3 regions of the Rhodococcoides navarretei genome follow, and region 3 is predicted to be linked to each of the others. Evidence: predicted binding sites of a transcription regulator. Region 3 holds the regulator's gene; each other region holds the start of a gene.
What was found. Region 3 encodes LexA, which represses DNA repair genes until DNA is damaged. Its sites were predicted from a motif close to CGAACANNTGTTCG; they were not measured.
Positions count from the first base shown of each region.

Region 1 (4,653 bases), 1.6 Mb from region 3:
ACCGAGGATCTGCTCGACGCCACCGTCGACACCCTGCTGCGCGGGTTCACCTAGGTTGAACGGCATGACCGAATACGACCTGCAACGCTTCGTCGACGCTCAGGATCCCGTCTGGACTGTGGTGACGCGGGAGCTGAAAGCGGGACGGAAACAGACGCACTGGATGTGGTTCGTGTTCCCGCAGTTGGCCGGTTTGGGGCGCAGCGCGACCGCTCAGCACTTCGGCATCGCGGATCTGACCGAGGCGGAACTGTATCTGTCGCACGAAGTGCTGGGGCCTCGCCTGAAGAAGGCGGCACGGCTTGTGTTGGCTGTCGAAGGACGGACGGTCGACGAGATCTTCGGCTATCCCGACAACCTGAAGCTGCATTCGTCCGTGACGCTGTTCGCCGAAGCTACCGAGGGTCCGTCCGTATTCGGTGAACTGTTGCAGAAGTACTTCGCCGGTGAATTCGATGGCCCGACACTCGACTTGCTGGACGAGCGATACCGCTAGCATCGCACGCATGACCACTCCACTCGCCGGATCCATTGCCTTCGTCCACGCCAGCTGGCACCTGGACATCGTCGATCGCGCGAGAGTGGGATTCGCCGCCGAGCTGAAGCAGCTCGGTCGGGGCGAGACGCCCATCGACGTGTTCGAGGTGCCCGGGGCCTTCGAGATCCCGCTGCACGCACAGCGGCTCGCCAAGACGGGCAAGTACTCCGCGATCGTCGCCGCTGCACTGGTGGTCGACGGCGGAATCTACCGACACGATTTCGTCGAAACGGCGGTCATCGATGGCCTGATGCGAGTGCAGCTGGACACCGACGTGCCGGTGTTCTCCGTGGTGCTGACGCCACACCACTTCCACGAACACGCCGACCACAAGGCCTTCTTCACCGCGCACCTGGAGACGAAGGGTGCCGAGGCGGCGCGGGCGGTTGTCAAGACTCTGGCTTCGCTGGGAACCATCGGCTGACGCGTCGGGTGTGCGGGTGATCGAAGTTCGACGCCGCGCCTTATGTCGTCGGCTCGGCGTTACTCGCGAGAGTGCTTCTAGCGCTGGGAGGTCTACGACGTCGGTCGTTACCACACCCTACCGACAGGTTCTGAGTCTCGAATAATTAAGCAGGGCAACAGTTTTCGATTCAATCATGCTTGCCAGTCGAACGTACGTTCGATACACTTGCTTCCATGACCACGGAGATCTGGCAACTGAGCGAGAGTGAACTGCTCGCCGACGCTGCCGCGGTCTCCCATGAGATTCAGTTGTCGGAGGCCCGGCGGATCGCTCTCGTCGCAGAGATCGACACCCGTGTGAGCCGTGAGAAGCTCGGATTCCCCGGACCCGCAGGCTGGCTGACCTCCACCACCCTGCTCTCGCCGTCCAAAGCCACCAAGATCGTCGCCCTCGCCCGCGGCATGAAGAACTTCCCCGATATCGCCGACGCCGTCAACACCGGCGTCATGTCCGTCGATCACGCCGCGCTGATCCTCACCTTCGCCGAAACCCCACCCAAGGACCTCCCGGAAGAGGGCCGCGTCATGGCCCGCACCGCGCTGATCGCCGCCGCGACCGGGCCCGAAGCACGCACCGGCCGCATCCGGGCAGCGATCACCAAGCTCGAGGACGAGTTCGGCGGCAAGACACCACCACCGGAGAACACCGACCGCAACGAACTGTTCGCGTCGACAACCTTGAACGGACGTCTGGTGGCGAAGATGGATGTCGACGCTGTCACCGGGGAGAAACTCCTCACCGCCCTCTCACCCCTGACCGAACCGCAACCCGCCGCAGACGGCACCCCAGACGACCGCAGCCCCGCCAAACGGCGCGCCGACGCCTTCGGACACATCCTCGACCAGTACCTCGCCTCGAGCAGCCGGCCCATCGAAGGCGGCGAACGCCCCCACCTGAACCTGCACATCAACCTGCGCGATCTCACCGACCTCCGCGACAGCGCCGACACCGACACCGACACCGACGACATTGCAGACAACGAAACCTCCCGCGCAGCAGACGAATCCGATACAGACGGCGTCGATCCGGTCGACATCAATACCGGACACCCCATCGACACCGACGCAGAAACCGAGCCGGACCGCGAAAACGGCAGCGGCAGCGAAGGCGAAGGTGACCGCAGTGAAGCGGATCGTGGCACCTATCGAGACCTGTTCGGCGACGGCACGTCGGTCGGCTGGCTCCCCTGGATGGGACCACTCTCCCGCAACACTTCCCGCCAACTCGCGTGCGACTGTGTTCTCACCGCCATCGTGATGGACGAGAACGGCAACCCACTCAACCTCGCCCGCACCGCCCGCACCGTCTCCGCCAAACAACGCAAAGCCCTCACCGCCCGCGATCACGGCTGCGCCTTCCCCGGCTGCGGAAAACCCGCCGCCTGGACCGAAGGACACCACATCTGGCACTGGGCCGACGGCGGCCCCACCGACATGGACAACCTCGTCCTACTCTGCGGATTCCACCACCGCCTGATGCACCACAGTGACTGGGAAGTGTTCATCGGCACCGACAACCACCCATGGTTCGTACCACCCGCCACCGTCGACCCCTACCGACAACCGCGACAATCCCACGCCCGCGCAGGCCCCCACATCGCCTGACCCCCAGGAAAGACTCCAGCCCCGCACCGAGAACACGGTGCGGGGCTGGAAGAGGTTGTCCGACAGAATGATTCGAGTGAATCGGACTCTCAGTCGTTGGCGTGCAATGCCGCGTTCAGTTCGACGCCGGTGCCCTTCCACGGCACCACCTCGACAGCACCCGACAGCGAGTTGCGACGGAACAGCAGGTTGGACTTGCCGGACAATGTCGCGGCCTTCACCACAGTTCCATCCGGTCCACTGACCTTCGTTCCGGCGGTGATGTACAGACCCGCCTCGACGACGCAGTCGTCACCGAGCGAAATGCCGAGCCCGGAGTTCGCACCGAGCAAGCAGCTCTTGCCGACGGAGATGACGTTCTTGCCACCGCCGGAGAGGGTGCCCATGATCGACGCACCGCCGCCCACGTCGGAACCGTCGCCCACCACGACACCCGCGGAGATGCGACCCTCGACCATCGAGTTGCCGAGCGTGCCGGCATTGAAGTTGACGAAGCCTTCGTGCATGACCGTCGTGCCGCTGGCCAAGTGCGCGCCGAGGCGAACGCGGTCGGCATCGGCGATACGAACTCCAGTGGGAACGACGTAGTCGACCAGGCGTGGGAACTTGTCGACTCCGTACACGGTCACCGGACCGCGGGCGCGCAGCTTCGCGCGCACCGTCTCGAAACCGTCCACCGCCGCGGGGCCGAAGTTGGTCCACACCACATTGGCGAGGAGTCCGAACACTCCGTCGAGGTTCTGCCCATGCGGCTGAACCAGCCGGTGCGAGAGCAGATGCAGTCGCAGATATGCATCGTGCGCGTCGATCGGGGCGTCTTCGAGCGAGGCGATGCTGGTACGAACCGCCACTACCTCGACGCCGCGCGCCTCGTCCGATCCGACGAGAGAAGCGAACTCGTCGGGGATATCGGATCCCTCCAGTCGAGCTGTGCCGGTCTCGAAACCCGACCCGAGCTCAGGGCTCGGAAACCAGGTGTCCAGAACGACACCCGACGTCGTGATGTTGGCAATTCCTACTGCTGATGCTCCCTGTGCGCTCACGGCAGGAAGAATACGCGGTGGGTTTCGCGCGCGGGTTCACCCGTCATCGCGGGTACTCGGACTGTTTCCGGAATCCGATCCTGGTGCCGCGTCGGTTCGTTACCGATTCGACTGCCGAGTGTGATCGCATCGGGATGCCGGTGGACGGGTAGGTGGCGGGGGAGCTGACAGAGTTTCACCGGTGATCACCCGTACCGGCTCGCGCAGCCGAGGAGCCGCAGCAGTGATGATGGACGGCGTCTCCTTCACCGGATTGGTGGCGACGCTGGCCGCGACGATCATCCTCGGAGTCGCTTTCGGTTTGGTTGTCGCCGAGGCGTGGTAGACATGCCCATCGGCTGACAGGGGGTCGCCGTAGGCGGGGGATGTCATGAGTTCGAGCAGGTCAATAGCCATGCGTTCGATAATCTCGGTGGTCGCTGCATCACTTCTGACGGTGACCGGCGTGGTTGCCGGTTCCGGTGCCGCAGCTGCCGCACCCAACTGCGTCGGAGTCGGCGGGAAGTCGGCAGTGGTCGCAAAAATTCCGGGGGCTGCACTGGAGGGTCTTGCAGTCGATGCGTCGGGTCGCGCCTACGCCACCGACATCGTGTCCGGCCGGGTGTACCGCATCGACGCGCCGGGTCGGCCCGCGTACCCCATCGCCAAGGTCCCCAGCGGCGGCGGTGGAGCTCTGGCTTGGATGCCCGACGGCACCCTGCTGGTCGGCTACGGAGCCGACCCTCGCGTCTTCGTCGGCGACGTCGTCAAGTCCGCGGGGATCGTTCGACTCGACGTCGACACCCTTGCCGTCACTCCCTTCGCGAAGGGTCTCAGTGCGGCGAACGGACTTGCCGTCGCCGCCGACGGAACGGTGTACGCCACCAACGACTTCGGCTCGCTCATCGGCCGGATCGGCCCCGACGGCGCGGTCGACCCAGCATGGGCGCGCTTCCCCAGCGCCAACGGCGCAGTGCTCGACGCCGCCGATCGGTACCTGTACGTCTCGCGAACATTCGTGAA
Region 1 is NZ_JBBPCN010000001.1:1,295,468-1,300,120, forward strand. It holds gene AABD04_RS06440 (TetR/AcrR family transcriptional regulator) at 1-54, shown strand, start outside; gene AABD04_RS06445 (DUF1810 domain-containing protein) at 65-496, shown strand; gene AABD04_RS06450 (6,7-dimethyl-8-ribityllumazine synthase) at 507-962, shown strand; gene AABD04_RS06455 (HNH endonuclease signature motif containing protein) at 1,178-2,608, shown strand; gene dapD (2,3,4,5-tetrahydropyridine-2,6-dicarboxylate N-succinyltransferase) at 2,698-3,651, opposite strand; gene AABD04_RS06465 (hypothetical protein) at 3,833-3,976, shown strand; gene AABD04_RS06470 (SMP-30/gluconolactonase/LRE family protein) at 4,046-4,653, shown strand, end outside.
Region 1: AABD04_RS06455 (HNH endonuclease signature motif containing protein) is a predicted target of LexA. The motif match lies at 1,150-1,163, and genes of this name have one in related genera.

Region 2 (4,653 bases), 520 kb from region 3:
TCCAGCGCGGACTTCCCGGGTGTACCCGAATCCGTCCGCCCGGTCTGACGGCTGCTCCCGGACTATCTTCTGTACTCATGGCGACGACGGACTTGATGAACAGGGCGCTGGCGGCCGTTGCGGATTCGGAGGCACCGCTGACCGTCGAACTGGTTCACGAGTTGATCGAACCCGGCGAACTCTCCGAACCCCTCGGCATCGCCGAGGTCGCGGAGTTGCTCGATATCTCCCCACACACGCTGCGGTACTACGAGCGGTGCGGCCTGATCGAGGTTGCTCGCGACGGACTCGACCATCGGCGCTACGACGATGCGGCCGTCCGACGGATCGTGTTCCTCACCCGCATGCGGTTGTCGGGGATGCCCATGCGCGACCTGCAGCACTACGTCGAACTGGTGGACGGCGGGGAACACACCGTTCCGGAACGACTCGACATGCTCGCCCGGCATCGAGACAACGTCCGACGACGGATCCGCGAACTGCAACTCTCGCTGGTGGCAACCGAATACAAGATTGCAACGTACGGCGGTGCCACCGGTCCGTGACAATCGTGAAGTCAGGTTTTCGATCGTTGCCGGAACCGGACGGCTCAGTAGCCGGCCGCTGCGATGCCGGCAACCACGGGAGCGCGGCCCGCGTTGCGTTCCGGAAGCTGCCGGGTGTCGCCCGTGCGCCTTCTTGTCAAAGGTGAAACTCTTTGTGAGGGTCGACAAATCGACCCGGCCCGAGAGGTAGTTCTTCTGTGACACCGACCTGTCGAGTTCGCCCAGGTACCGGATCGGGCTGGCGGTAGCCTCGAACTATCGGCCGGAATGCATGCCGTCCGGCGCGGATCGAGAGCCGCCCGGTAACGATTTGCTTTCGTTCGGACGGTGTCGAGGACCACCGACGCTCGGAGTCGCTCGCCATCTCGAACGCGAGCTCCGGACCTGCCTCGCCCACCGAAAAGTAAAGCGGCGGAACAGACCTCGAAGAATCGGAGGCGGCGCACGACAGCGACCCGAACATGCATCGGGCGGCCACGACAGCTGCAGTCGGGGTACGAGAAACCGGACTTCTACGACGATCCGTCACCGGATGCCGGCGGCACCGTTACACAATCCGCACCTGCTTGCTGCCATGGAGTCCCAGAGCGGGGTACCGTGTGCCGCACCGGCCCGTTTTCGCTCGTGAAGGAGCTTCCTGTTGTTCTCTGTTTCCCTACCCCGCCTCTCGTCCTCCACCTCCTCCTCCGCGCGCACGTCGAGTCGGTTCGGCAGTCGAATTGCCCGCACCGCAGCAATATTCGCGATGGGCTCCGGACTGACCGTCGCAGCCCTGTCGGGCACGGCCACCGCGTCGGCAGCCCCCGTCAACTGCGTGTCTCCGCCGTCGGCCAACGACATCCAGGTCGATGACACCGCCAGCTGCGGAGCTACCTCGAACGGCACCGGACGGGCCACCGCAGGTGCTGCCGACAGCGGCACCGCAGTGAGCGTCAACGACGGCCCCGGCGCGACGACCACCTACGCCAACGGCTATGGCGTCGCACTCGGAGCGAGCAAGAATGCGGGCACGGCCTACGCACTGGCACTCGGCGGAGGAATCGCTCACTCGTGGGCCGACGCAGGACAGACGACTCTCGCACTCGCCGGGTGGGGATCCGGAGCCACCTCGGAGGCACGGGGTGTCGATTGTGTCGGCCCGCTGTCATTGGCACTGAACCTCACGAGCGGTCAGTTCTGCGTCCTCGGTAGCTGATTGCCCGATCCCACAACACGACTTCGGTCGAACGGAGCCGATTACCCCGACACGAACCCGTCGAGGTAATCGGCTCCTCCTACATACACGGTAAGACCGGACTTCTCGATCGGCCCGACGGCAGCGTCCACCACAGCCGCCGCGAATTCGGCAACCGTGGGCAGCGTGCCCTGTGCGGTGCGCGCGGCCACCGCATCCGGATTCCGGCGTTCCAGCAGAGTGACGACGATGGTGCCCTCGATCATGTCGCCGGAGACCACGACCAATTCGATACCGCGTGAATTCATTTCCGGAATCATGTCGCGCAGGGCGTCCTCGCCCGCTCGCTTGCTCGCAGCAATGGGCTCGTACTCGACGGGCACGGGCTTCCTGCCGTAGAAATGCGCCTGATGACTGGTGAGAAAGACGATCCGTGAGCCTGGTTTCATGCGGTCGGCGACCGCTCGAGCCATTGCCACCTGCGCGTCGCGATTGATGCTCATGGCGTATCCGGGATCTGCACCGAGCTCGAGCCCCCCAGACGCATTGAGAACCAGAACGTCGATTGCACCGAATTCAGCTCCGACAGCGTTCAGCATCGCGTCGACTGCTTCTGGGTCGGTGACATCGGCACCGACGGCGAGTGCGCGCCCTCCGGCCTCCTCGATCGTGCGCACAACGGCATCGGCTCGACGCTTCTTCTCGCGGAAGTTCACAGCAATCGCAGCGCCTTCGGCACCCAGTTGCACCGCGGTCTCCGCTCCGATACCCCGGGACGCACCAGTGATCAACACCGATCTTCCGGCCGCTCGCTGCTTCATCGACGCCTCCACTTCGATTTTCGAACTGCTTCGATTTTCGAATCACTATGATCGAGCACGATGGAAATGGCAAGCGCACCCCGCCGTTCGATGTCGGCCGTCCTCGACCTTCTGGGTCAGCGGTGGAACATGCGCATTCTGTGGGAACTACGCAGCGGCCCCCTTGGCTTCCTCGAGTTACGGCGACGCACCGATGACATCTCATCCAGCGTTCTTGCCACGCGTTTGCGCACCCTGATCGACGCGCGCGTACTGATCAAGGACTCCGACGGCTCATATCGCCTCACCGAACTGGGTGACGAATTGGGGCCGGCACTCGAACCACTTTGGCAATGGGCACAGCGGTGGAACGAGGACACCGAAGTGACCGATCACCAGCCCTGACCAGACGATTCGCTCCCCTCGAAGCGATTCTTCCGTTTGTGTCGGTGGGTCGAGTTACTCTTCTTTCAGTTCGAACAGGCGTTCTTGTTTCGGCTCACCGGGGGGTGAAAAAGATGGGTGCAGTACCGGCCGTGTCGCTGGAGGCGTTGACCGCTGCCGCCCGCGCAGAGAACCGTCAAGCTTCTCGCAAGATCACCGCCTGCTATCGCGTGCACTGTGACTGGATCACCCGCGACACCAAGTACAAGCACTACAGCCGATACGGACGCACCGAAATGGCAGTCGCGTTGGGTTGCTCGGCCACCGTCGCCGAGGGGTATGTGTCCGTCGGCGTTGCCCTGCATACCCGGCTTCCACTGGTGAAGAGCGCGTTCGAGTCCGGGGAGATCGACCTCCCGCGAGTACGGACGGTGTGCCGGATCCTCGACAACCTCCCCGACGAGATCCTCACGATGGTCGAGGACGAGATCGTCGAAGCAGCCCGCCGGTCGTCACCGGGTCCCCTCGAGCAGGAGATCTGGGACATCCTGTTCCGGGTCGCACCCGAGGAAGCCGCAGCACTACGGGAATTCGCAAAACGATTCCGGACCGTCACCTACAGCGCCGCCGGCGAACTCGCCCGCATCCGAGCGGAATTGACCGCACCCGAAGCCGCCGCCGCCTGGCAACTGCTCGAAGAGATGGCCGACACCCTCTGCCCGAAAGACCCCCGCGGCAGAAAAGAACGCCTGTGCGATGCGTTCATGGCCCGCATGCACGGCGAACCCCGACTGGTGTGCCTGTGCCAACGTGATGACTGCCCCAAAAAAGATGCCGATGCAGCATTGCCGGATCGGCGGGTGCCGCTCACGATGATCACCGTCGACATCGCCACCCTGCTCGGACTGCTCGCCAACCCGGCATATCTGGCCGGGCATGGTTCGATCGACCCCGACCTCGCGCGAGAACTGGCGCGCAACAGTCAGTGGCAGATTCTGCTCACCGAAGCAGTCACCCTCGCCGAGAAACTCGGACTCGCACACCAGAACCCCGAAACGGGTGACTGGGAACGAACACCGAAAGATCAGAAGCAGAAGCAGGAGTCGGACTCGGAGTCGGACGCAGATACCGATACGGCCACGAACACTGAAGCGACAGCAACAACGGCAACCAGCACCGAAACGACAGCGACAGCTACAGCGACAGCGAGCACCGAAACCGCACCGGCACCGGAATCCGCTGCCGGTCAGGGAACAGAACCCGACCATGGCTCCGATCCTGCACCGTCGCATGCAGCCTCGGCGCGAGGCCCGGTCAGCGCATCGAGTTCGACACCCGACCCGACCGGAGAACCACCTCGAACACCCGATCCAGCACAAGCACCTGCGCCGGTGCCCACGCCGACACCGGAGCCAGCACCCAGCGTTGCTTCCGATCGACCCGAAACCAGCACTGCTCCAGATCAACCCGAAACCCGCTCTGCTTCAGATCAACCCGAGCGGACCAGGACAGTCACCCCGAAACCGACGCCTGGACCAACACCGAAAGACAGTCAGGCGGAGGACACCCCTGCCCATCCAGCGGCAGACCCCACTCCATCCGACTGCGGCGGCGACGAACCTCAACGACGGACCCAATCCCTGACCTCCGCTGCAGCCCTGTTCTGCACCCACACCCCCGTCGGCCGAGGCACACGGCACAGCTCTGCCCTCGACCTGAACGACATCCGACACCCCGCCCGCAACATGAA
Region 2 is NZ_JBBPCN010000001.1:3,362,284-3,366,936, forward strand. It holds gene AABD04_RS15830 (SDR family NAD(P)-dependent oxidoreductase) at 1-48, shown strand, start outside; gene AABD04_RS15835 (MerR family transcriptional regulator) at 78-545, shown strand; gene AABD04_RS15840 (DUF6764 family protein) at 1,186-1,740, shown strand; gene AABD04_RS15845 (SDR family oxidoreductase) at 1,782-2,540, opposite strand; gene AABD04_RS15850 (winged helix-turn-helix transcriptional regulator) at 2,601-2,924, shown strand; gene AABD04_RS15855 (HNH endonuclease signature motif containing protein) at 3,038-4,653, shown strand, end outside.
Region 2: AABD04_RS15855 (HNH endonuclease signature motif containing protein) is a predicted target of LexA. The motif match lies at 2,996-3,009, and genes of this name have one in related genera.

Region 3 (4,653 bases):
ATGCAGCACGTGGTCGCAATGTTCGGCGCCACACTGCTGGTTCCGACGATCACCGGCTTCCCGGTATCGACGACATTGCTGTTCTCGGGCATAGGAACGGCGCTGTTCCTGATCATCACCAGAGGCCGGGTACCCAGCTATCTGGGTTCGTCCTTCGCATTCCTGGCCCCTCTCGGTGCCACCCAGGCGGACGGACCCGCGGCCCAACTCGGAGCCGTCCTGTGTGTCGGCGTTGTACTGGCAGCCGTCGGCTTCGTGGTGAAGTTCGCAGGCCAGCGGGTACTGGAGGCGGCGATGCCGCCCGTCGTGACCGGTGCGGTCGTCGTGCTGATCGGACTGAACCTGGCACCGGCCGCCACGACGTCGTTCGAGGCACAGCCGCTGATCGCCGCCGTCACTCTGATCGCAATTCTGCTGGCGACGGCGCTGGGACCGGGCTTGATCGGGCGACTCGGAATTCTGGTCGGAGTCGTTCTGGGTTGGGTGTTCGCCGCCGTTACCGGGGGAATAGCGCAACCGCGTCTCGACGCACTGAGCGCGGCGAGTTGGATCGGTCTGCCCGAGTTCCGGGGGCCGTCGTTCGAGCTGTCGGTGATCCTGGTCGCGCTGCCGGTGGTGATCGTTCTCGTCGCCGAGAACGTGGGGCACGTCAAAGCCGTCGCCGCGATGACCGGGAAGAACCTGGACGATGTGGCCGGTGACGCACTGATCGCGGACGGGCTGGCGACTACGCTCGCCGGAGCCGGTGGCGGCTCCGGAACCACCACGTACGCAGAGAACATCGGCGTCATGGCCGCAACGCGCGTCTACTCGACCGCCGCCTACTGGGTCGCGTCGATCACCGCGATGGTGCTCGCGTTCTCGCCCAAGTTCGGTGCCCTGATCTTCACCGTGCCCGACGGTGTCATCGGCGGAGCGACGCTGGTCCTGTACGGCCTCATCGGGCTGCTCGGCGTGCGCATCTGGACCGACGCGAAGGTCGACTTCACCGATCCGGTCAATCTCATGGTCGTCGCTGCGGCGCTCGTCGCCGGTATCGGTGACCTGACACTGTCCGTCGGATCGGTCGAGCTCGGCGGTATCGCATGGGGTTCGGTGGGCATCCTGCTCGGCTACCCGATCGTCTCGGCACTCGCGAGGAGTGCAGGCACACGAGGTCGTTAGCGGGGTCGGTCACGGATCGCGCGCGTTTTGGTCATCGACCGCCCCGACCCCGCGGACGTAGTGTTCCCCTGTGACGTCAGTCGTACCGGCGACCGAAATCCGTAGAGATTTCGCGTGGTCGCTGCCGGTATGCACCGAACAAGGAGACATTCGTGGAACGCACACTTTTCGAGCCCGAGCACGAGCTGTTCCGGGAGTCGTACCGGAAATTTCTCGACCAGCACGTAGCGCCGAACCACGCGAAGTGGGAAGAGCAGAACATCGTCGATCGCGACGTCTGGGTCGAGGCCGGTAAGCAGGGCTTCCTCGGAACGGCAGCGCCCGAGGAGTTCGGCGGCGGCGGGGTCAAGGACTTCCGCTACAACGCCATCGTCACCGAGGAGACCACCCGCGGCGGGTACAGCGGTATCGGCTTCACCCTGCACAACGACGTCGTCGCGCCGTATTTCATCGATCTCGCCAACGACGAGCAGAAGCAGCGCTGGCTCCCCGGATTCTGCTCCGGCGAACTCATCACCGCGATCGCGATGACCGAACCGGGCACCGGAAGCGACCTGCAGGGCATCAAGACCAAGGCCGTGCGTGACGGCGACGACTGGGTGCTCAACGGCTCGAAGACGTTCATCACCAACGGAATCAACGCCGACCTGATCATCGTCGTGGCGTGCACCGACCCCGAGAAGGGCGCACAGGGGTTCAGCCTGCTGGTCGTCGAACGCGACATGCCCGGATTCGAGCGAGGCCGCAACCTCGACAAGATCGGCATGAAGGCCCAGGACACGGCCGAACTCAGCTTCACCGACGTGCGCGTGCCCGCCGCCAACCTGCTCGGTGAAGAAGGCATGGGGTTCATCTACCTCATGCAGAACCTTCCTCAGGAACGCCTGTCGATCGCTGTCGTCGCCGCTGCGGCAATGGAATCGGCACTGGACATGACGATCCAGTACTGCCGCGACCGCAAGGCCTTCGGCAAGTCGATCGGTAAGTTCCAGAACACTCGGTTCGTGTTGGCGGAGTTGGCCACCGAAACCACTGCCACCCGCATCATGGTGGACAAGTTCATCGAACTTCTCAACGCAGAGAAGTTGACCGTCCAAGAAGCCGCGATGGCGAAATGGTGGACCACCGAGAATCAGGTCAAGCTGATCGACCGGTGCCTGCAGCTGCACGGCGGCTACGGTTACATGAAGGAATACCCGATCGCCAAGGCGTACATGGATTCTCGTGTGCAGACCATCTACGGCGGCACCACCGAAATCATGAAGGAGATCATCGGCCGCGGATTGAATCTGTGATCCGCTGATCCGAGATACGCGAAGGGCCGCAGCACAGTGTGCTGCGGCCCTTCGCGTGTCACCACGGTGACGATCCCTACAGCTTGCGCATCACGGTGACGACCTTGCCGAGGATCGCGGCGTTGTTGCCCGGAATCGGCTCGAACAGCGGGTTGTGCGGCAGCAGCCACACCTCACCCTTGGACCGCTTGAACGTCTTGACGGTGGCCTCGCCGTCGATCATCGCAGCCACGATGTCGCCGTTGTCGGCCACGGACTGCTGGCGAACCACCACCCAGTCGCCATCGCAGATGGCTGCGTCGATCATCGACTCGCCGACCACCTTGAGCAGAAACAGTGAACCCTGACCGACCAGCTCGCGGGGGAGCGGGAACACGTCCTCGACGGCCTCCTCGGCCAGAATCGGGCCACCTGCTGCGATCCGCCCCAGTACCGGAACGAACGTCGGAGTCGGCAACCGATCCTGTTCCTCGGACGCAGGCGAACCGTCGACCGCGGCGGCAGCCTGGTCGGCCTGCACCTCGTCGAGGCCACGGACGTCGACGGCGCGGGGCCGGTTGGCGTCGCGCCTGAGGAAGCCCTTGCGTTCGAGCGTCCGGAGTTGGTGGGCGACGGACGAGGTCGACGTGAGGCCGACCGCGTCACCGATCTCTCGAATGCTCGGTGGATACCCGCGCTCGGTGACCGAGGCGCGAATGACCTCGAGCACCTTCCGCTGCCGCTCGGTCAGCCCAGCACTGATGTCGGTACCGACCTCCATGGCCTTGGATGTCGGCTCTGCGGCCGGCTTTCCCGCTGCGGTCTTCGTGGAACGCGTGGTCGACCTCGTCGAGGTCTCGTCCTTCATGCTGTCGGCCTCCTGCTGGTGTTCTGGATCCGGTCTGCGTGGTAGGTCTGCGCGGACTGGAGTTGATGGTGTCGACTCGTGTGGCGTGTGGTTTCTGGCACGAATCTAGCGTGTATCAGCTGTTGAATCAAACATCTGTTCGACTCGTGTCGCGTTTTCTACAGACTTTGTCGGAGCCTCGTGATAGAACTTCGAACAAGCGTCCATCGAACGCCTGATCGAACAATCGATCCACCGAGCGAAGACGAGGTTCCGATGACCATCACCACCGATCGCCCCACCACCGCAGGTGTCCGTACCCGGTCCGCTGTCGTCGAGCGTCGTCGCCGTGCTCGTCCCGCGCTGCGGAGTTCCATCGAGATGCGCGGTGCGCTGACGACTCCGTGCCTACCGGTTCTGGAGCCGACCTGGACCGACGTCACCGATCGTGAGGCCGCCGATCGCGAGTTCGACGAGACCTCGGCGCACTTCGCCGGTCAGCCGGTCCGAATGCGATCGCTCGTGCTGTGGATGTTGGCGGTTGTGGTCGTCGCGGGCGGCCTGATCGGCATCGCGAACCTACGGGCCGCTGCACCCGACGCAGGCGTGGGGCCGGCCGGTGTGGTCGAAGTACACGACGGAGCGGTCGTCGAGTACACAACGGGCAGATGACCACCGGCCCCATCGTGCCCAGCAGCACTGAGTATCCTCGACTGACTGCTCCGATGCGCGTGCTCGTCGTCGGAGCGTTGGATACGACGGAGGCTCCCCCATGCATTGCCCGTTCTGCAGGCACCCCGACTCGCGCGTGGTCGACTCGCGTGAGATGGACGAGGGGCAGGCAATCCGGCGGCGTCGCTCCTGCCCGGAGTGCGGTCGTCGATTCACCACGGTCGAGGCCGCAGTGCTGGCCGTCGTGAAGCGCAGCGGTGTGACCGAGCCGTTCAGCCGCGAAAAAGTGGTCAAAGGCGTTCGGCGCGCCTGCCAGGGAAGGGACGTCGACAACGACGCATTGAATCTCTTGGCTCAGCAGGTGGAAGACGCCATCCGCGCAGCAGGGTCCGCCGAGATTCCCAGCAACGAAGTGGGGTTGGCCATTCTCGGTCCGCTCCGCGATCTCGACGAAGTGGCCTACCTGCGCTTCGCCTCCGTCTACCGCTCGTTCAGCTCGGCCGAGGACTTCGAGAAAGAGATCCACGAACTCCGCAAGCATCGCGAGTCCGCCGACATCGACTGACAGCCCCGCGCGTCATCGATTCTGATCCGAGATCGCCTTCTCGACGCGCTTCTCCGACACCGGATACGCCGTACGGATCCCTTGAGCGAACAGCCCGACGCGCAATTCCTCGATCATCCAGAACAGTTCCT
Region 3 is NZ_JBBPCN010000001.1:2,846,655-2,851,307, reverse strand. It holds gene AABD04_RS13365 (uracil-xanthine permease family protein) at 1-1,164, shown strand, start outside; gene AABD04_RS13360 (acyl-CoA dehydrogenase family protein) at 1,317-2,459, shown strand; gene lexA (transcriptional repressor LexA) at 2,536-3,219, opposite strand; gene AABD04_RS13350 (hypothetical protein) at 3,562-3,957, shown strand; gene nrdR (transcriptional regulator NrdR) at 4,058-4,522, shown strand; gene hrpA (ATP-dependent RNA helicase HrpA) at 4,535-4,653, opposite strand, start outside.